Regions from separate parts of the Mesorhizobium sp. LNHC229A00 genome, predicted to be linked through region 2. Evidence: riboswitches for the same ligand, from Rfam matches in the RefSeq annotation. Region 2 holds a riboswitch; the other holds the start of a gene.
The links. A riboswitch is a leader RNA that binds a small molecule or an ion and turns the genes downstream of it on or off. The one in region 2 is predicted to bind thiamine pyrophosphate.
Positions count from the first base shown of each region.

Region 1 (9,952 bases), on a different contig from region 2:
CCAAAGCCCTTGTCCAGCCTGCGCGTCTGGCCGCGATCGAGCCAGACTGTGGCGCGCGACACGCGCTCGAGGAAGCGGCGATCATGGGAGATGACGATGAGCGCGGAGGAAGTCCGGATGAGCTCTTCCTCCAGCCATTCAATGACAGATAAATCAAGATGGTTAGTCGGCTCATCAAGAAGCAGGATGTCGGGCTCAGGCGCCATGACGCGGGCAAGCGCGGCGCGCCTGGCCTCTCCGCCGGACAGGTCGCCAGGCCGTTCTTCGCCCGACAGGCCGAGATGCTCCATCAGATAGCTGGCGCGGTAGGGATCGTCGGCGGGCCCGAGCCCGGCCTCGACATAGGCGCGCACGGTGGCAAAGCCGTCCATGTCGGGCATTTGCGGCAGATAACGCACCGTCGCCGAAGGCTGGCGGAACACCTCGCCGTCCTGTGGCTCGATCAGGCCGGCGGCGATCTTGAGCAGCGTCGACTTGCCGGATCCGTTACGGCCGACCAGCGCAATCTTGTCGCCGGCCGAAGCGGTCAAGGCGGCGCCGTCGAGCAGTGGCGCGCCGCCAAAGGTCAGTCTTATCCCGTCGAGATTGAGAAGAGGCGGGGCCATGTCAGCTTTCGGGCAATGGATAGGGATGGGCGAGCAGCAGCGCGCGGCCATGGCCGAGCGCGATGTCGAGGCGGCCCCCGGTCTTGCCGAACTTGACCTCGTTGGAAATGGTCAGTGACGAACCGAATGCCACCTCAACCTTGTCGAGCGGCCATTTGGCGCCCGTGACGGTCAGGCCGGAGAGTTCGGAGAAGCCGAGAATCGAGAGCAGCGTGCCGTCGGCATAATCGAAGCCGGCCCTACCGGGCAGCAAGGGAACACCTTCCTGGGCGCCGCTGGTCAGACACACATCCATTCCGGCCTCGGCCAGCCGCAGGCCAAGCGCCAGATGCAGGAAGGCGTGGTCGGCGCGCTTGCCGCCGAATGCGCCCGCCAGCACAAGGCGGGTCGCCCCGCGCTCCAGTGCGGCCGCGATCGCCAGTTCTCCGTCGGTCTTGTCCTTTTCCGCCGGGAAGGTTTGCCGCGGCACGGCGGCGAGGTCGGCGGGCAGATCAGCCGGAACCGAGTCGAAATCACCCACCCACAGTTCCGGCACGAGGCCCAGCATCCGCGCATGGCCAATGCCGGCGTCGGCGGCGATGACGCGCGAGCCTTCGACCTGGCGGTCGAGCCGAGGCGTGCGGATGAGATCGCCGCCAAGCAGGATGGTGAATATGCTCATATCCCGTCGCCTTACCAGCCCGGCACCGGAAACGGAAGGCGGCAAAGTCCCACTTGCGCGGGTCATCGGCCCGGCCTATGTGTCGAAACGCTCTAACGGGGTGCCGGACGCGAATTTCGCGGGCCGGCTGAGAGGCAGTCTCGCCAACCCGCTGAACCTGATCCGGTTTGTACCGGCGGAGGGATTAGACGTTTCGGACACTCCGACGCCTCAATTCCTTTCAACGCAAACGAAGGAGGCGCCGATGCGCACGCTTTTATATTCTCTGATCGCCGCCACGGCAGTGACCCTGTCCGGGCCGGCCTTGGCCAAGGACAAGCTCACCGTCTACACCTATGAGAGCTTCACCGCCGACTGGGGTCCCGGTCCCGTGGTGAAGAAGGAATTCGAGGCAGAATGCGGCTGCGATCTCGAGTTCGTCTCGGTCGCCGATGGCGTGGCGCTGCTCAACCGCGTCAAGCTGGAAGGCGCTTCGACCAAGGCCGACATCGTGCTCGGTCTCGACACCAATCTCACCGCCGATGCCAAGGCCTCGGGCCTGTTCGCGCCACATGGCGCAGTGACGGACGTCAACGTGCCGGGTGGCTGGAGCGACGGTACTTTTGTTCCCTTCGACTATGGCTACTTCGCCGTCGTCTACGATACCCAGAAGCTGAAGTCCCCGCCGAAAAGCCTGAAGGATTTGGTGGAGGGTAGCGCCGACGACAAGATCGTCATCCAGGACCCGCGCACATCGACGCCCGGTCTCGGACTGCTGTTGTGGGTGAAGGCGGTCTATGGCGACAAGGCGCCCGAGGCCTGGGCCAAGCTCAAGACCAAGGTGCTGACCGTGACGCCGGGCTGGAGCGAGGCCTATGGCCTGTTCACCAAGGGCGAGGCGCCGATGGTGCTGTCCTACACCACCTCGCCAGCCTACCACATGGTCGCCGAGAACACCGAGCGCTATCAGGCGGCGTCGTTCGAGGAAGGCGAATATCTGCAGATCGAGGTCGCGGGCATCACCATGACCGGCGCCAAGAATCCGCTGGCGGAAAAGTTCATGGCCTTCATGACCGGACCGAAATTCCAGGAAGCCATTCCCGAGACCAACTGGATGTTCCCGGCCGGCAAGACCGACAAGCCGCTCAACCCCGCCTTCGACAAACTGGTCAAGCCGACCAAAACCTTGCTGTTCAGCCCGGAGGAGGTGGCGGCCAACCGCAAGGCTTGGGTCGATGAATGGCTGGCGGTGATGAGCAAGTAGCTTTTGTGGGCTAATCTCGTGACATGACCGCTCTACGGCGACGCTCCCTAAGCTTCACCCAATCGTTGATGGTGCGGCGTGCAAACCCGCTCTGATACCCGCATCACAGCCGGCATCATAGGGCTCGCCGCCATCGCCATTTTGATCGGCGGCGCGTTTGCGGGGCTGCTTGTGGAAGGTGCTCGCGATTTTTCCGGCGCTTGGGCCGCGTTCGATCCCTACCTGTTCCGGGTCGTGCGGTTCACGCTCTTGCAAGCGGCCCTGTCGACGCTGCTCTCGGTCGGGCCGGCCCTGTTCGTGGCGCGGGCGCTGTCGCGGCATCCACGGTTTTTCGGCCGTGCCTTCATCTTGCAGCTCTTCGCTGTGCCGCTGGCGCTGCCGGCGATAGTCGCGGCGCTCGGCATCCTGGCGCTTTATGGCCGCGCCGGCTATTTCGCGGGCCTGTTCAACTGGGTTGGCGGCCAGGGTTGGCCGGGCATCTATGGCCTGTCCGGCATTCTCGTCGCGCATGTCTTCTTCAATCTGCCGCTGGCCACACGTCTGCTCCTCGAGGCGCTGCAGACCATTCCCTCCGACCAATGGCGGCTGGCGAGCCAGCTCGGCATGGGGGCGCGGCCGGCATTCCGGCTGATCGAGTGGCCGACGCTGCGTGCTGCGCTGCCCGGTGTCGCCGGACTTGTCTTCATGCTGTGCATCACATCCTTCACCATCGTGCTGACGCTCGGCGGCGGGCCGGGCGCGACGACGCTCGAAGTCGGCATCTATCAGGCATTGCGCTTCGATTTCGATCCCGCGAGGGCTGTTGCGCTGACACTGCTGCAGATCGCCTTGACCTTCATCGTGGTGCTGACGTTGACCCGGCTCGGAGCCGACGTCGTCGGCGACGCCAACCTGCCGGTCGCGCCGCGCCGCTACCTCTCCGTCAACAGGACTGAAGCTTGGCTGAACGCGACGCTCATCGTGTTGGCCTTGCTCTTCGTCGCCGGGCCGATGGTGGCGACCGTGGCGGCCGGACTTGGCGCCGACCTCGGCCGGCTTGCCGGCGAGGCCAGTGTCCGTCAGGCGACGCTGACCAGTGCTGTACTCGCTTTCCTATCGGCATTGCTTTCGGTGATGCTTTCGCTGGCATTGACCATGGCGCGCAGGGCGCTGGCGTCGAACCGCCGCTTCGGGGCAAGGACACTGCTCGAAGAGGCCACCGATACCGGCGCTGGGTTCGTCCTGGTCGTGCCGCCGATCGTCGTCGGCGCCGGCTGGTTCCTGTTGCTGCGCCATGTCGGCGATGTCTTTGCCATCGCCCCGCTCATGGTCGTCACCGTCAACGCTGTCATGGCGATGCCTTTTGCGCTGCGCGCCATCCGTCCCGCCTATGATGCGGCAAGCGAGCGGCACGAGCGGCTCTGTGCGCAGCTCGGAATTTCCGGCTGGTCAAGACTGTGGTTGGTCGACTGGCCGACGTTGCGGCGCCCGCTGGCCACCGCTTTTGCCTTCGCCATGGCACTGTCGCTCGGCGATCTCGGCGTCATCGCCCTGTTCGGCAGTGATTCCGTGCAGACCTTGCCCTACCTTCTCCTGGCGCGCATGGGCAGCTACCGAACCGAGGACGCCGCCGGCTTGGCGCTGCTGCTCGGCCTTGTCTGCCTGGGATCGGTGCTGGCGGCGGACCGGCTGGGAAAGGAGACGGCCAGCAATGTCTGACGAGGCGGGTGGCGGCAAAGGGGTTTCGGTGCGGCTGGACAAGGTTTCGTTCAGCTATGGCGAGGCGTTGTTCGCCTTCGATGCCGAGTTCACGGCGGGGCAAATCACCGCCATCATGGGACCGAGCGGCTCCGGAAAGTCGACGTTGCTCAATCTGGTGGCCGGGTTCGAGCCGCCGCGATCCGGCCGCGTGCTGATCGGCGGGGCCGATGTCAGCACCGCGCCACCGGCGACGCGGCCGGTGTCGATGGTTTTTCAGGAAAACAACCTTTTCGCGCATCTTTCCGTCGAGCAGAATGTCGGGCTCGGCCGTTCGCCATCGTTGCGGCTAGCCGAAGCCGACCGCGCTGCGATCACCGATGCGCTTGCGCGCACCGGCCTTGCCGGCAAGGAGAAGCGGCTGCCGCGCGAACTTTCCGGCGGTGAGCGCCAGCGCGTCGCCCTGGCTCGCGTGCTGGTGCGTGACCGCCCGGTGTTGCTGCTCGACGAGCCTTTCGCTTCGCTTGGGCCCGCCTTGCGAGACGATATGCTCGACCTCGTTGCCGGCCTGCATGCCGAGCGTGGCATGACGGTACTGTTCGTCACGCATCAGCCGCAAGATGCCCGCCGCATCGCTCGGAGGCTGGTGTTTCTCGAGAACGGCGCCGTCGCCGCTATCGGCACGGCAGATGATTTCTTTGCCGGGGCTGGTCCGGAGGCATTCCGGCGCTATATCGGAGCCGGTGGCGGGGGTGCTTTATCACGAGATATTGCCCGGAAGCGGACATAATTTACGCTCAAACCGGCCCGACGCGATGTGGCGCTTGCTTGCCATGACTGGAGTAGTGTGGCTAGGTCCGCCCGATACCGGTCCGGCACAGGCCGTGATTTGCCTACAGCTTCCGCCGCATGCTTCGAGGGGCGCGTGACGGATACTGTAGCAGTTTTGTTTTGCGCATGTGGTCATGCGCAGGGACCTGAAAGGAAGCCGTTCTGGCGATCGGCGTTGACAGGCTACGAATGAACCCGCTGGCGCGCTTTATGGCGCTGGCCGGCTTTGCCGTGGCGCTGGCAAGCTGCCAGATGTTCACGCCTCCGGAAGTGCAGGAATCAGGCTTCCAGCCATCCGACAAGCCGATCACGGTCGACAATGTCGCCGCCAACAACAAGCTCGCGGAACTCGCCAAGGCGCAGCATCCGCGCATCCTGGCGACCTATGGCGGCGAATATTCAGATCCCAAGCTCGAACGCATGGTGGCCAAGGTGGTCGGCAATTTGACCGTGGTGTCGGCGAACCCGACCCAGACCTACCGCATCACCATCCTCAATTCGCCCAACGTCAACGCCTTCGCGCTGCCGGGCGGCTATCTCTACATAACGCGCGGCCTCTTGGCGCTGGCCAATGACTCGTCCGAGCTCGCCGCCGTCATCGCGCATGAGATGGGCCACGTCACCGCCAATCATGGGCTGCAGCGCCAGCAGCTGGAGGCCGAGGAAGGTCTGGCGACCAAGGTCGTTTCCGATGTGCTTGGCGACAGCCCGACCGCCAAGGCTGCACTTATCCGCGGCAAGCTCAGGCTGGCGCAGTTCTCGCGCAACCAGGAGCTTGAGGCTGACGCCATCGGTATCAAGTCGATCGGCGAAGCCGGCTACGATCCCTATGCCGCCGGCCGCTTCCTGCAGTCGATGTCGGCCTATACCGATTTCCGCTCGATCAGCGGCGCCACCGACGCCAGCCTCGACTTCCTGGCGACGCACCCCAACACGCCGCAACGCATCGATTTGGCACAGCGTCACGCCCGACAGTTCGGTGCGCCCGGCTTCGGTACACGCGACCGCGATTCCTTCCTCGCCGGCATAGACGGCCTGCTTTACGGCGACACGCCGGAAGAGGGCTATGTGCGCGGTGAAACCTTCCTGCATCCAGGCTTGGGCGTGTCGTTCACGGTGCCGGACGGTTTCATCATCGACAATTCGGCGGCGGCGGTGACGGCGACCGGCCCCGGCGATATAGCGATCCGCTTCGACGGTGTTTCGATAGACAAGAATCGCGCCCTGACCGACTATATCAGAAGCGGCTGGGTGGCCGGCCTCGACGACAGCACCGTCAAGCAGGAAACCATCAACGGCAATGAGGCGGCGACCGCGCATGCAGGCGCCGAAGGCTGGCAGTTCGATATCGCCGTGATCCGCGCCGGCGGTCAGGTCTACCGATTGCTGACGGCCGCCCCTTCGGCCAGCACCTCGCTTGAAACGGTGGCGCGCTCGGTCAGCGGCTCCTTCCGCATCCTCAGCCCCGCCGAGAAGGCGGCACTGAAACCACTGCATATTCGCGTGCTCACCGTGCAGCCGGGACAGACGATGGGGTCGCTTGCCGCGCAGATGGTTGGCGTCGACCGCAAGCTCGACCTGTTCCGCGTGCTCAATGCGCTGTCGCCGGGGGCCGCGGTTTCGGCCGGCGACAAGGTCAAGATCGTCACCGACAAATAAAAGCTCGAGCGGGAGATCAGGCGGCCGTCGCCATGAATTCCGGATTCTGCTTCACCAGGGCGACCTTGAGCTTTTCCATGGCGCGCGCCTCGATCTGGCGGACACGTTCCTTGGAGATGCCGAGCGTCTCGCCGAGCGCCTCTAGCGTGGCCCCCTCATCATTCAGCCGGCGTTCCTCGATGATCCTGAGTTCACGCGCGTTGAGCGCGTGAAGCGCTTCCTTGAGCCAGAGCGAGCGGCGCGCGACATCGATTTTGTCGCCGACAATTTCGTCGGGCAAGGGATCGTCCGAGACCAGAAAATCCATCCGCTCGGTGCCGCCCGCATCGTCGGCCAGCGGTACGTTCAGCGAAGAATCCGGAGCCGACAGCCGTGAATCCATCATCGCCACATCAGCCTCGGAGACACCAAGCGCAACTGACACCTCGCGGTAGAGATTTGTGTTGGAGAGCGGCTCGGCGCCGTTCGCCAGACGCGCGCGCAAGCGTCTGAGATTGAAGAACAGGGCTTTTTGCGCCGAACTGGTGCCGCCGCGCACAATCGACCAGTTGCGCAGGATGTAGTCCTGCATCGAGGCGCGGATCCACCACGTCGCGTAGGTCGAGAACCGCACCTCGCGCTCCGGTTCAAAACGTGCGGCGGCCTCCAGCAGTCCGACATGGCCTTCCTGAACCAGATCGCCGAGCGGCAGCCCGTAGTGGCGGAATTTCGAGGCCATGGAAATAACCAGCCGCATGTGGGCAACCGTGATGCTGTGCAGCGCGTTCTGGTCGTTGTTTACTTTCCAGAGCAATGCCAGCCGATGCTCCTCCTCGCGCTCGAGATAGGGCGCCTTCATTGCCGCGCGGACCATGATCCGTCCTGCCGTGTCTTCCATCATAAGGCGCTCCGTGGCTCGGCGAGGCAACTTGGCAGACACCGGCTTGAAATGACGGCGGCGTGCCCTACAACAGCCAAAACTGTCATGCGCGGGAAAGGTTCCGCCGGTGCGGGCAGGGCGAGCGCTAGCGTCCGCGCAGTTGTCTGGAACTTCCGAGCTTGCGAGTAAATTCCTTCCGGAGAATTTGATTTCCGAGAGACGCTCTCTTTGAAATTTCATTCCTTATTTTTTCGATCGGCATCTGCCATTTTCCAGCCCTCACAGCATGCCGGGTTACCGGCCAAGGACGGGATCACAGAAAAATGAAATGGCTCAAATCACTCATCATCGCCGGAACGTTGCAGGCCCTGGCCATCGCATCGGCCCACGCCGGCGCCAATCTCGACCAGATCAAGCAGGCCGGAGTCATCAAGGTCGGCACGGAGGGCACCTACGCTCCGTTCACCTACCATGACGCTTCCGGTGCGCTGGTTGGCTTCGATGTCGAAATCGCCAAGGCGATCGCCGATAAGCTCGGCGTCAAGGCTGAGTTCCTCGAAGGCAAGTGGGACGGGCTGATCGCCGGCCTCGATGTCAACCGTTATGATGCCGTCATCAACGAAGTCGGCATCACCGACGCCCGCAAGGCCAAGTACGACTTTTCCGATCCCTATATCGCTTCCAAGGCAGTGCTGATCGTGCGCGGCGACAACACCGACATCAAGACCTTCGCCGACCTCAAGGGCAAGAAGGCGGCGCAGTCGCTGACATCCAATTTCGGCAAGCTGGCCGAAACCAATGGCGCCGAACTGGTCGGCACCGACGGCTTCGACCAGTCGATCCAGCTGCTTTTGACCGGCCGTGCGGACGCTACGATCAATGACAGCCTGTCGTTCCTCGACTTCAAGAAGCACAAGCCGGACGCCAACGTGAAGATCGCCGCCCAGGAAGAGAATGCCGATTACTCCGGCGTCATCGTTCGCAAGGGCGATCCGGAGCTGGTCGCTGCCATCAACAAGGCGCTGGCCGACATCAAGGCCGACGGCACCTACCAGAAGATCGCAGACACCTATTTCGGCCAGGACGTCTCGAAGTAGTTCACCAAGAAGGGCCGGCTGTCGCCCTGCCACGCATCCAGCGGCGAGCCGTCTTTGACGGCTCGCCGCTTTTGTCGTGATATGGCTGACGCATTCGCGCTTCGATGACGCCCTTCCATTCCGGAGGATATTTCGTGCCGCACTGGCTGCAACTGATGCTGGACTCGCTGCCTTCGCTGCTGTGGGCAGCGTTGATCTTTACGGTGCCGCTGACGCTGCTGTCCTTCGTGCTCGGCCTGACGGTGGGGCTGGGCGCGGCGCTAGGCCGGCTGTTCGGCCCGAAGCCGCTGGTGGCGCTCGTGCGCTTCTATGTCTGGATCTTCCGCGGCACGCCACTCCTGGTGCAGCTCTTCCTGATCTTCTACGGCCTGCCGTCGGTCGGCATCCTGCTTGACGCCTTCACCGCGGCGCTGATCGGCTTCACGCTAAACATCGGCGCCTACACGTCGGAAATCATCCGGGCAGCCATCGGCTCGGTGCCCAAGGGCCAGTGGGAGGCCGCCTATTCCATCGGGATGACCTGGGGCCAAGCGATGCGGCGCACCATTCTGCCGCAAGCCGGACGGGTGGCGGTGCCGCCGCTCTCCAACACCTTCATCTCGCTGGTCAAGGACACGTCGCTGGCCGCCGCCATCACCGTTCCGGAGATGTTCCAGGCGGCGCAACGCATCGTCGCCACCACCTACGAGCCGCTCATCCTCTATGTCGAGGCGGCGATCCTCTATCTGGCGATGAGTTCGGTGCTGTCGGCCTTGCAGACGCGGCTGGAGGAGCGGCTCAACCGCTATGGCGGCTTCCTGGAGGCACGCTCATGATCAGCCTCACCAACATCGAAAAGCGTTTCGGCGACAATCTCGTGCTGAAGGGGGTGACTGTCGCCATCGCCGAAGGCAGCGTCACCGCGCTTGTCGGCCCTTCCGGCGGGGGGAAAAGCACGCTGCTGCGCTGCATCAACCTGCTGGAGATCCCAACTTCGGGCACGGTGCGGATCGGCGACGAGACGCTTGAGTTCCGCCCGGGCGGCAAGGTCTCGGCGGCGGACATAAGGCGTCTGCGCCTGCAGACCGGCATGGTGTTCCAGAATTTCCAGTTGTTTCCGCATCGCACCGCCATCGAAAATGTCATGGAAGGCTTGGTTACGGTGCTCAAATGGTCGCCGCAGAAGGCGCATGAGCGGGCACTCGCGCTGCTGGAGAAGGTCGGCATGGTGCATAAGGCGGATGCCTGGCCGGCGACGCTGTCGGGCGGCCAGCAGCAGCGCGTGGCGATCGCCCGTGCGCTGGCGCCGTCGCCGAAGGTGCTGCTGTGCGACGAACCGAC
Region 1 is NZ_AYWQ01000013.1:2,465-12,416, forward strand. Features, by position in the region: gene X742_RS147145 (ABC-F family ATP-binding cassette domain-containing protein) at 1-605, opposite strand, end outside; gene X742_RS147140 (thiamine diphosphokinase) at 607-1,266, opposite strand; TPP riboswitch at 1,353-1,467, shown strand; gene thiB (thiamine ABC transporter substrate binding subunit) at 1,511-2,509, shown strand; gene thiP (thiamine/thiamine pyrophosphate ABC transporter permease) at 2,588-4,207, shown strand; gene thiQ (thiamine ABC transporter ATP-binding protein) at 4,200-4,976, shown strand; gene X742_RS147120 (M48 family metalloprotease) at 5,207-6,676, shown strand; gene X742_RS147115 (RNA polymerase factor sigma-32) at 6,693-7,556, opposite strand; gene X742_RS147110 (amino acid ABC transporter substrate-binding protein) at 7,859-8,632, shown strand; gene X742_RS147105 (amino acid ABC transporter permease) at 8,767-9,447, shown strand; gene X742_RS147100 (amino acid ABC transporter ATP-binding protein) at 9,444-9,952, shown strand, end outside.
Region 1: another riboswitch for thiamine pyrophosphate. It lies ahead of thiB (thiamine ABC transporter substrate binding subunit); the one in region 2 lies ahead of X742_RS169325 (YkoF family thiamine/hydroxymethylpyrimidine-binding protein).

Region 2 (9,952 bases):
CCGGCACGCCGTTGTTGATGGCGTCGATCGCGCGCTTGGTCGACGGCCCCAGGAGTTCGTAGCTGCCACGCGCCTTGACCTCACGCTCCCAGTCGAGCAGCGCGTTCACCCAGCGCGCATGGTCGAAGCGCTCGCCCGATTCCACGAGAATGCGGCCAAGCAGCAATGCCTGTTCGGTATCGTCGGTGACGGTGCCGGCCAGCAGCCCCTTCGATACCGGATGACCGGCGAAGGGGGCGATGAAATCCTCGACACGGCCGTAGAGTTCGGCGATGCGGGCCGGTGACAGAAGCTGCGTCGGCATGCCGAGCGCGTCGCCCAGCGCTCCGCCGACAAGCGCGCCCATGGCGCGATCCATCTCAAACTCGTAGTCCGGCATCGCTCAGAACCTCATATGCAGCGCGAAATGCGCGGGATTGAGGAGACTGGTGACATATTCGATCGGCCGCTCGTCGGCCGCGCGCGTCAGCCGACGCCCGCGCAGGAAGGGCGTGCCTTGCGGGCAGCCGAGGATGGCAGCGTCATCTGCGTTCAGCATCTCGATGTCGACCCACTCCTCGCCATGGTCTGGTATCAGCCCCGCCCCGCGTAGCGTCTGGTGCAGCGAACCCTCGCGCAGGCCGCGCAGTGGCACGTCCTCCAGTTCGGGTGACAGCGGCAGGCGGCTGCGTTCGACCGAGATCGCATGACCGTCGCTGGCATTGGTGCGCACCCGGTCGACGGCGATGAAGAACGGGCTTCCAACATCCAGCAAGATCGCCAGTTCGGCATCCTCTATGACCTCCAGCCGCAACGTCCGGGTCTCTGCATTGGCACCCGCATTGGCCAGCGCCCGCGACCAGCCGACGGCATCATCGACCGGCATGCCATCAAAGGTGACGAAAGAGCCGATGCCAACCTTAGTGGTGATCAGGCCGCGGCTGGAGAGTTCCTCGAGACCTTTGCGGATGGTGTTGCGGCTGACGGAGAAGCGCTGGACGAGCTCGTTTTCGCTTTGCAGCCTGTCACCGAAACCAAGAACGCCGGAACGAATCTCACGCTCCAGAACGGTCGCGATCTGCTCGGGCTTTCCCGTGCCGGGAGACAATTGAACCGCGCGCCGCTTCATATGCGTACCTGTTCAGTGAACCTGTATAATCCTGTTCAATATATTTGTGCGTGAGCTCTGTCAACGACCAATGGTGACGGGTGCTTCGCTGCAAGCCGCCGGCACCGGCGGAGCACTTCGAGGCAATCTCTTTTCAGAAGAACGAAAGCCCGCTCCGGGAACCGGGGCCGGCCTTGGAGGAGGATGAAGGGGTGGGACCCTCTCCTCTTGTTTCCACGGGGGGCGTGGACCGTGAAACTATACGGCCGTCCTGCGGGGCGCATGATCACAAGCCGGCCTGCTTCCCTCGCATTCCAGTGCACGCCGCCGCGGGTTCGCTCACGGGACCGCGACGCCGGCGACACAAGAGGAGCCGGCTAGATGCGTCCCAGGACGACAAGGATGATGACGATGATCAACACAAGTCCGAGACCGCCACCGCCATAATAACCGGTTCCGTAGAACGGGCCACCGCCGAGACCGCTGAAGCCGCCGAGCAGCGCGAGGATTAGAATAATGATAAGTATCGTTCCGAGACCCATGGCCTTCCCTGCTCCTGAAATGCGCGCTTTCGCGCTGGTTCAACATCGCGCCATTTCGGATGTTGCAAGGTATGAACGTTTTAGAGGGGCTGGCGTTCCGCTGGACTATCGCGGCTCCGGAACTCACAGCCCGCAACGCAGAAAGCCCGCCTGGACGACGGGCTTCCCCACCGGCCGGAGGCCAGGAGAGTGCGGCCAGGCCTACGGCTGGGTCCGCAACCTCCCTCAGCCTCAGCGGCGTGCGATCAGCAGGCAGAGTTGCCGCAAGTCGCGGTCATAGGTCCCTTCGCTGCTGAGGACATCGACGCAGCGCTTCTTCATGCGCGTCACCTGCGAGCTTGACATCTGGGCCACGATACCCGGGACGTTGGGGTGATTGGGATTGGATGGGTTGCTCGGGTTCGACGGATTGCTGGGATTGGTTCCGTTGCCAATGCCCACCCCGACACCAATGCCGCCGGCGCCGCCAACACTGCCGGCAAGCCCCGCATTGATGCCACCGGTTCCGCCAACATTGGCACCGAGCCCGGCGTTGATGCCGCCCGAACCACCGATATTGGCGCCGGCTCCTGCGTTGACGCCATTGCTGCCGCCGACCGACGCGCCGAGCCTAGCTGCTGGACGGCCGATGATTTGCTGCCAGGCTGCTTGCTACCTGACAGCCAAAATACAGCACCTCACCTGCGGAGCAGTTCCGGACCACTGGACGCTAAGGATCCTTGTTGGCTAACCCTGGATCAAACAGGACTGGCCACTCTCGCGTGACAGTCTGGCCTTCAGAATATCCCGTAAAACAGTCTATAGCGCACGCGCTCCATATAAGAGCGGTACTCCGGCTCCGCGGCAAGCAAGGCCTCCTCGCGCAGAATGCGGTACACCTGCAGATAGGTGACAACCGCATAGACGGCGAGATTGTAGAAGGAAAAGGCCGACAGCAGGTAGAGGATATGGCCGGTAAGGTAACCGGCATAGATCGGATGCCGCACCAGGCGATAGGCACCGCCGGTCATCACGCCGCGATTGGCGGGCAGGATGGCAAAGGAACGACCCAGCGACAGCTTTCCCCAGATGACGAACCAAAGCGCCATGAATTGAAGCGGGGCGGCGACATAGATGGGGATGATGGGGATGCCTCGTTCCATGGTGATGAAGGCGACACCAAAACTGGCGGTCACCGAAGCGACTACCGCAAGCGGGCTCCAGTCACGCGTCACCGGCCGCCGCGACAGCAGCAGCCAGGTGAAGCTGAGCGTCTCGGAAACCGCCACCAAAGCGATATTGAGCCGGGTGGGGTCCTGCACGAAGTGGTACACGCCCCGGTACACAAACAGCCCCGCGCATGCGAGCGCACAAATGCGAAAGAAGCCTTCCCGCAAGTCGGCCAGGATCTCGCGCTTGCGCGCTTCGGACATCATCCCGCCCTGGTTGGCGCGCTGAAGCGTTTCGCTTTTTGGTGTAAGCAAGGCAAGAACCCCAATGATCCCTCGGGGGGACCTTTGCACGCAACCATTGCTGGGTGGTTAACCGACAAGATCTATCGGCATCAGAACGGCAACTGCGCCGCCGAAAGGCATGCGAGACGCAAAGCACGGCCGTGCGGATTGTCTCCGCTTCGAGGATCGCCAGGAAGGGGTTCCGCCCGAGTCGATCCTCTCCTTAGGGATTGGCCAGCTACCCCAGAAATGTGTTGCTGAAATACCCAGTGAAATCCGAGATCTGGGGCAGAACCTTACCGTCGGCGTCGCGCAGAATGCCGGCGGCGAAGAGGTAGTTGCCGATCGCTTCCATCTTGGCAGTGTCCAACGTCCCGATGGCACCGCTTTGCCCGCGCAGATAATAGCCCTCGATCAGTGCCTTCAGCGAGGCGTGGATCAAGGCCGGATTGGTCAGGGCATCCTTGTTGGCGGCTATCAGCAGCGTGGCGGCCTCCCCTGGATGATCGACGGCGAATTGGTAGCCGCGCCGCGTTGCCTTGATGAAGGACGACGCCAGTTCGGGGTTCGCCTGGAGATACGCTTCGCTCGAAGAGATAAGCGTCGTGTGCTCGTCGGGGACGCCATGGTCGGCATAGACGAAACTGCGCTGCTTGACGCCCCTGAGTTCGGCTTCGACGCCCTCCCAGGTCGACACTTCGAGCGTGAAGTCGACCGAACCGTTGGCCAGCGCCTCGTAGGCGGAAGTGCCCAGCGTCACCGTCTCAAAATCGCCCTTGCCGCCGTCGTGACGGATGATGGTCGAGATCAGCGCCGTCTCCCAGGCGCTGCCGAAACCGCCATAGGTCAGGCCATCTAGATCTTTCGGGCTTTTGATCTCGCTGCGCACGGCATTGAACACCAGCCGGCCTGTCTCGGACTGCACGACGGCATAGACGCCCTGTAAATCGGCCCCTGCGGTCTTCTGGGTGAACAGGCTGATGGTGCCGTTGATCCCGAAATCGGCGACATGGTTGGCGACAAGCGCGCCGGCACCGGTATTGCTGTAGGGCAGGATGTCGACCTCGATGCCGGCTTCCCGATAAAATCCCTTATCGCGGGCGACGAACAGGCCGATGTGGTTGGTGTTGACCGTCCAGTCGAGGGCGACTGTGACCGTCCGCGTTGCCGCGAAGGAGCGGCTCGATCCGGTGATCAGCGGTACGCTGCCGGCAAGGGTGAGCAGCAGGGCTTGCCTGCGCGTCAAGTCAGTCATGGTCATGTCCTTTGGATGGCTGGGGGTTGAGCAAAATGTCGAGAATCTCGACCTCGAGTGCCTCGGCCTGCCGCGTGGCCGCGCTGGCGGGATCGCGCGGGCGCGGCAGCGGCACCTTGATCTCGCGCACGACCCGGGCAGGCCGCGCGGACAGCACATAGATGCGGTCGGACAGGAACAGGGCTTCGCGCACGTCATGGGTGATCAGCAACGCCGTCCAGTGGTGGTGCCGCCACATCTGTTCGAGCCAGCGCTGCATGGCCGCGCGGGTCAGGGCGTCGAGCGCGCCGAACGGCTCGTCGAGCAGCAACATATCGCGTTCCTGCACCACGGTGCGTAAAAGCGCCGTGCGCTGGCGCATGCCGCCCGAGAGCTGCGCTGGAAAGTGCCACTCGAAGCCGGCAAGCCCGAACTCCGCAAACAGCGGAGCCACACGCGTCCGTGCCGCCTTGCGGCTGACGCCTTGCACCTCGAGCCCGAGCGTGGTGTTGTCGAGAATGCGCCGCCACGGCATCAGCGCGTCGCGCTGCGGCATGAAGGCAAAATGCCTGCCATGATCGTCGAGCGGCCCGCCGTTGAAGAACATCTCACCCTCGCCATGCTCGGCGCCGGTCAGAAGCTGAAACAGCGTCGACTTGCCCGCTCCCGAAGGTCCAAGGATCGAGACGAATTCGCCGGCATCGACACGAAGCGAAATGTCGGCGAGCACATCGAGCCCGCCAAACACCTTGCGAACATGCCGCAGTTCGAGCCGGCTCATGCTTCTGGACCTTTTCCAGCGCCTTGCCTGCCAGCGGCTCCTTCCCAGGGCATGGCAAGACGCTGCAGCAGCATCGTCAGCCCGAACAGGATAAGGGTGAGCGCTGCGCTGACGCAGACGGCGGCTAGCACCAGGTCGGGACGGAAATTGTTCTTGGCGTTGAGCATGTAGATGCCCAGCCCTTTGGCCGCGCCCGCATATTCGGCGAAGATGGCGCCGACGACGGCATAGGTAATGGATATCCTGAGGCCAGCGAAGAAATAAGGCAGCGCCGAAGGCAATCGTGCCAGCAAGAAGACACGCCAACGCCCTGCTCCCATGGCACGCAGCATCTGACCGATCTCCACCTCGGTAGCCTCGTAGCCTTGTACCAGCGCGACCAGCATCGGGAAGAACGTGACCAGCGCCACCAGCACGATCTTGGGCGTCAGCCCGAAGCCGAACCACAGCACCACCAATGGCGCGATGGCGACCAGCGGCAAGGTCTGGCTGACTATGAAGATGGGAAACAGCGCGCGCCGCAAAGGCTGGAAGAAGTCGACCAGCATCGACAGCGCGAAGGCGGCGCTGAGCGAACAGGCAAAACCGATCAGCGTGGCGCGGACCGTGGGAACGGCGTTGTCGACCAAGGCTTCACGATTGAGCATCGCCTGTTCGAAGACGCGCGAGGGCGCCGGCAGAACCGTCGGCTTGATGCCGGATATGTTTGCGTACAGTTCCCAGGCCACTAGCACCAAACTGATCGATATCACGGCCGGCGCTGTTTTGGCGAAGAAGCCCGCGACGTTACGCGGGTTGAATGACGATGAGACCACGAGCGTTCAGACGGCAGTGGGACTGTTGGCCGAGACCGTGACATCGAGGGTTACATGGCCGGCGCCGGGCCCGAAGCGGCAGAAGGCTTCATCGAGGGCCGAGAAGATCGCGCCGGCATCGCCGCGCAGCTTGGTGCAGAAATTCTTGGAGCGATCGTAGACGCCGGACTGCTTCAGGAAATCTATGCAGCCATAGATTTCGTCCATGTGGTCGTCAGTACCCATCACATAGAGCGAGAACTGCGCCGCCGCCGGCTGGCCAGTGGCCGGCGCGCCGCGCACCGCGGTGATGGCGGCTTGCTTGCGCGGGCCGAGTGGCCCGGCAGGCCCGCCGAACGTGTCGGAGCGGCAGATCGGATCGTCCGGCTCGCCTGGGCAGCCACGCGAAATGGTGGCCGACAGCACGCAATGCCTGCCGCTGCCAGACGCGGCCACGAAAAGGTCGCGCAGCGCAGGGAATAACACCTCGGGGGCCCCGACCAGCAAGGTCGAGATGTCGTCGGTCTCGATCCTGAGCTTGTCGCGGAACGGATCGAGCGCGCCGAGCGCGCCCAGAATGACGCCGACGAAATCGTCGGCCATTGGATATAGGGAAACCTGTGCGCCTGAAAACATCGCCCGCCTCGCTCCGCTGGTATTACCCAGATCAGCTTCTAGGGTCTGTGGGCTTGCCGCCCCCGTCTCAGCCCCGACCGTACGGAGCACCCCTGTGGATGGGCGCGTTAGAGCATCATTCGGCCGGTTGGGGAAGCTGTTTCTTGGCAAGCCGCGCCAAAGCATTGCTCGAGCGCCAGGGCAATTGGACATCGCCGGCGCGGAAATTTGTCTGGAACCTTCGCCATTTCGAGGGGTTGTCCCACCAGTCGCTGGACGCGATTCCAGGATCAATTTTCCGTTCGGGATTGTGTCAGAACAAGAGATAGAGCGGTTCATGATTTCCGCGAAACCGTGCACCGCTCCCGGCGACGAGTTCACAGAAATGGAGACAAATCATGTTCATGAAAATCCTCGCGGCTTCGGCCTTCACCATTGCCCTTGCAACATCCGCCATGGCGCAAAGCAATAGCGCAGCCGGCGCGGATGGGTCCGGCGGCAGCGGCGAGTCCGTCACTGTGGACCCAAGCACCCCGGCTTCGCCCAGTACGATCGATCCGGGCTCGACCAACAGCACGACCACCACGCCGGGCGACATGAATTCCAATGCGGACAAGAATTGCCCCACCAACCCGCAGGGTGCACAGACGGACGCCAACGGCAACGCCACCGCGCCGACCGTGAACGACAACAACTGCGGAAAGTAGTTTGCCATCGCGATAATGGGAACCGCGGAAGCAGTTTCTGCGGTTCCCATTATTGGGATTCAGTGTCCGCGACTACCCGCCGCCGGCTCTGGTGCCGCTTCACTACCCACCCCGCCAAAGACCCTTAATTCAGCGTACGGTTTGCCGGCCCGCGGGCGTGCGAACGAGGCATATATTTTCATCAGCCGTTTGAGCAGGCGCCCGTAGGTGAGGTGCCGGACCCGGCCATTGGCAAGATCGAACTCCACCGTCCCCCATCGCCTTACCGGACCCTTTCCGGTTGGCGGACCCAGTCGCCTGACCTGGAAGGCCAGCCTGATCTGGCGGTCGGCGACATCCAGATAGATACCGGGTTTAGCGCCCAATACCTGCCACATCCGGGCAACGTGCCCGATCGACATGTCAGACGAAATCGCCATGTGGGCCCGCCCAAGTCGAGCCCAGACGAAATCACCGGCTGGCTGCCGCATCCCCGACACCGAATTCTTGCAATAGGCTGGCGCCACCTCACACACCAACCGGCGCATCGCGCTCGCCACGCTGTCCTCCAAATCCCGCCGCGATGCCCAGTCTGCTTCGGTGAACGGCACTTGTCCGAGGATGTCGCCGTCGTCGAAATTGGCCGACATCTTATGCAGTGTCACGCCGCCATGGACGGCATGCTGGCCATCCGCGACAAGACGATGGAGAGGATGCGGCCCCCGATAGTTGGGCAGCAGTGCCGGATGAAAATTAAGCCCGCCCCTGGGAAAGAGGTCGAGCAACTGCTGTGGGATCAAGGTCGGGAAAGCGAAGCAGATCAGCACATCCGCGGCCATGTCAGGCAGTTGCCGGCCAAGCTCGTTCCAGTCGTAAGGCCGGCGGAATTCGATCAGCTTTACCGGCGTGTTGCCGAGATAGCGTCTGAGCAAAAGCCGGCGCCTCAGCCTGCGCCGAAAATTGCCAATGCTGAAGCCTCTGGACGGGCTTTGAAAACCAGGCACGATGATCGCACCAACACGGTTTCCCGCCTCGATCCATCCGGAAAGCAGCGGCCCGGTATAAGCAGAAACATCCAGGACGAAAATTGCATTGAGTTGCCCGGCGAGTGCCGCAGGTTCGGAAGAAATCATCTTCTCAAGCCCAGCGGGGCAAGACATAGCGTCCCCGCGCCAGCAATTCGATCACCGTTACAACTCGGCCAGCCAGGCCCGAAAGCCAGCCAGGCCGGTCAGGCTGCCTTGGAAGAAAGCGGTCCCGCCGCAACACTTGAGAGTCTTTCCCGCTTCACCAACACCGGCTTTTCGTAAATCTTCCTCATGCTAATCCCCAATGATCAATCAACCTACACAGTTGGCCAGCAACGCAGCCAACTGTCAACCGCCGGACGGCGGCCAACAGCCTCTTTATGCGTATGATCCTGGCAATCGACGAGCGTTTACACCCCACCTGCGGCCAAAACGGCTGGTGAACCTTATGAAACCGCCTTTTCACGAACCGGCAGCTTCCAGCCTGGTCTGACGAAATGGCACGTGTAGCCGTTGGGGTATTTCTCAAGATAGTCCTGGTGCTCGGGTTCGGCCTCCCAGAACGCACCGGCCGGCGCGAGTTCGGTGACGACCCTGCCGGGCCACAGGCCGGAGGCGTCGACATCGGCGATAGTGTCCTCCGCCACACGCTTCTGCTCCTCATCGGTGTAGTAGATTGCGGAGCGATAGCTCATGCCGACATCGTTGCCCTGGCGATTGCGCGTCGTCGGATCATGGATCTGGAAGAAGAATTCCAGAAGCTGACGAAAGCTGATTTTCGCCGGGTCGAAGGTGATCTCGATGGCTTCGGCATGCGTGCCATGATTGCGATAGGTAGCGTTCGGCACGTCGCCGCCGCTGTAGCCGACCCGCGTGGCAAGGACTCCCGGGAAGCGCCGGATCAAATCCTGCATGCCCCAGAAGCAACCGCCGGCAAGCACTGCACGTTCGCTCGAAGTCGCCATGTCACGTCTCCTTGAAAGGCAATTCCGGAAGTGTAGCGGCTCTCCGTCGGGAATTGCGCGGCAACAAACTTGGATAGCGCCATAAATGGGCACTGTTGCCTGGTTCGTCCAGTCAGACGAGCGGCCGTCCGGTTGTATTATAGGGAAAAGGATAGCACGAAGCCGTTCGCCCTAGCTGCGCGGATGCCGGGTCCGGCTGCTGGCGGCAGCCGGCAGATGTCGCGTGCCCGGCGGAACCACGGCAAAACTGATCGCCACCGGCGGTGCCTCGCGCGACCAGTTGAAAAGAACGGTCTTGACCGGGATTTTGTCCACCCATGCCAGCAGCCTTGACGGCACGTGACGACCCGACCAGACCATCAGCATGCCGTGATCGCGCAACCGCTGCCTTGTGATCCAGGGTGCGAACCGCATATCGAGATCGGTGAAGATCGACGGCTTGTCATAGGCGTTGAGGCCAGCCAGCATGGCAAGATTGGTGTCGCCACCGACGATGTCGAGCCGGCCCGGCGCCGCCGCGTGCCAGATTGCCTCGGCCTCGTCCGAGATCGGCCGCGCCGGCCAGCAGACTGCGTCCATGCGCCCGCGCACATTGCAGTCCGTCCATCGGATCGCCCCATAGGCGCCCGACATGGCCACGATGCAGATGAAGGCGCAGATCGCCAGCCTTCTCATCTCGGCGGCACCGAGCCGGTGGCCGAGAAAGGCGAGCGCGACGACGCCGACAAGATTGTACATCGGTGCGCCCCAGGCTTCGCCGGTGCCGGTGAACAACGAGACGACCATG
Region 2 is NZ_AYWQ01000001.1:17,305-27,256, reverse strand. Features, by position in the region: gene X742_RS169300 (ADP-ribosylglycohydrolase family protein) at 1-379, opposite strand, end outside; gene X742_RS169305 (GntR family transcriptional regulator) at 383-1,108, opposite strand; gene X742_RS1000000171885 (DUF3309 family protein) at 1,465-1,629, opposite strand; gene X742_RS0135505 (isoprenylcysteine carboxylmethyltransferase family protein) at 2,406-3,041, opposite strand; gene X742_RS169310 (ABC transporter substrate-binding protein) at 3,301-4,317, opposite strand; gene X742_RS169315 (ABC transporter ATP-binding protein) at 4,310-5,077, opposite strand; gene X742_RS169320 (ABC transporter permease) at 5,074-5,892, opposite strand; gene X742_RS169325 (YkoF family thiamine/hydroxymethylpyrimidine-binding protein) at 5,899-6,507, opposite strand; TPP riboswitch at 6,498-6,611, opposite strand; gene X742_RS169330 (hypothetical protein) at 6,885-7,193, shown strand; gene X742_RS169335 (formyltransferase family protein) at 7,253-8,011, opposite strand; gene msrA (peptide-methionine (S)-S-oxide reductase MsrA) at 8,647-9,165, opposite strand; gene X742_RS169345 (glycosyltransferase family 39 protein) at 9,337-9,952, opposite strand, start outside.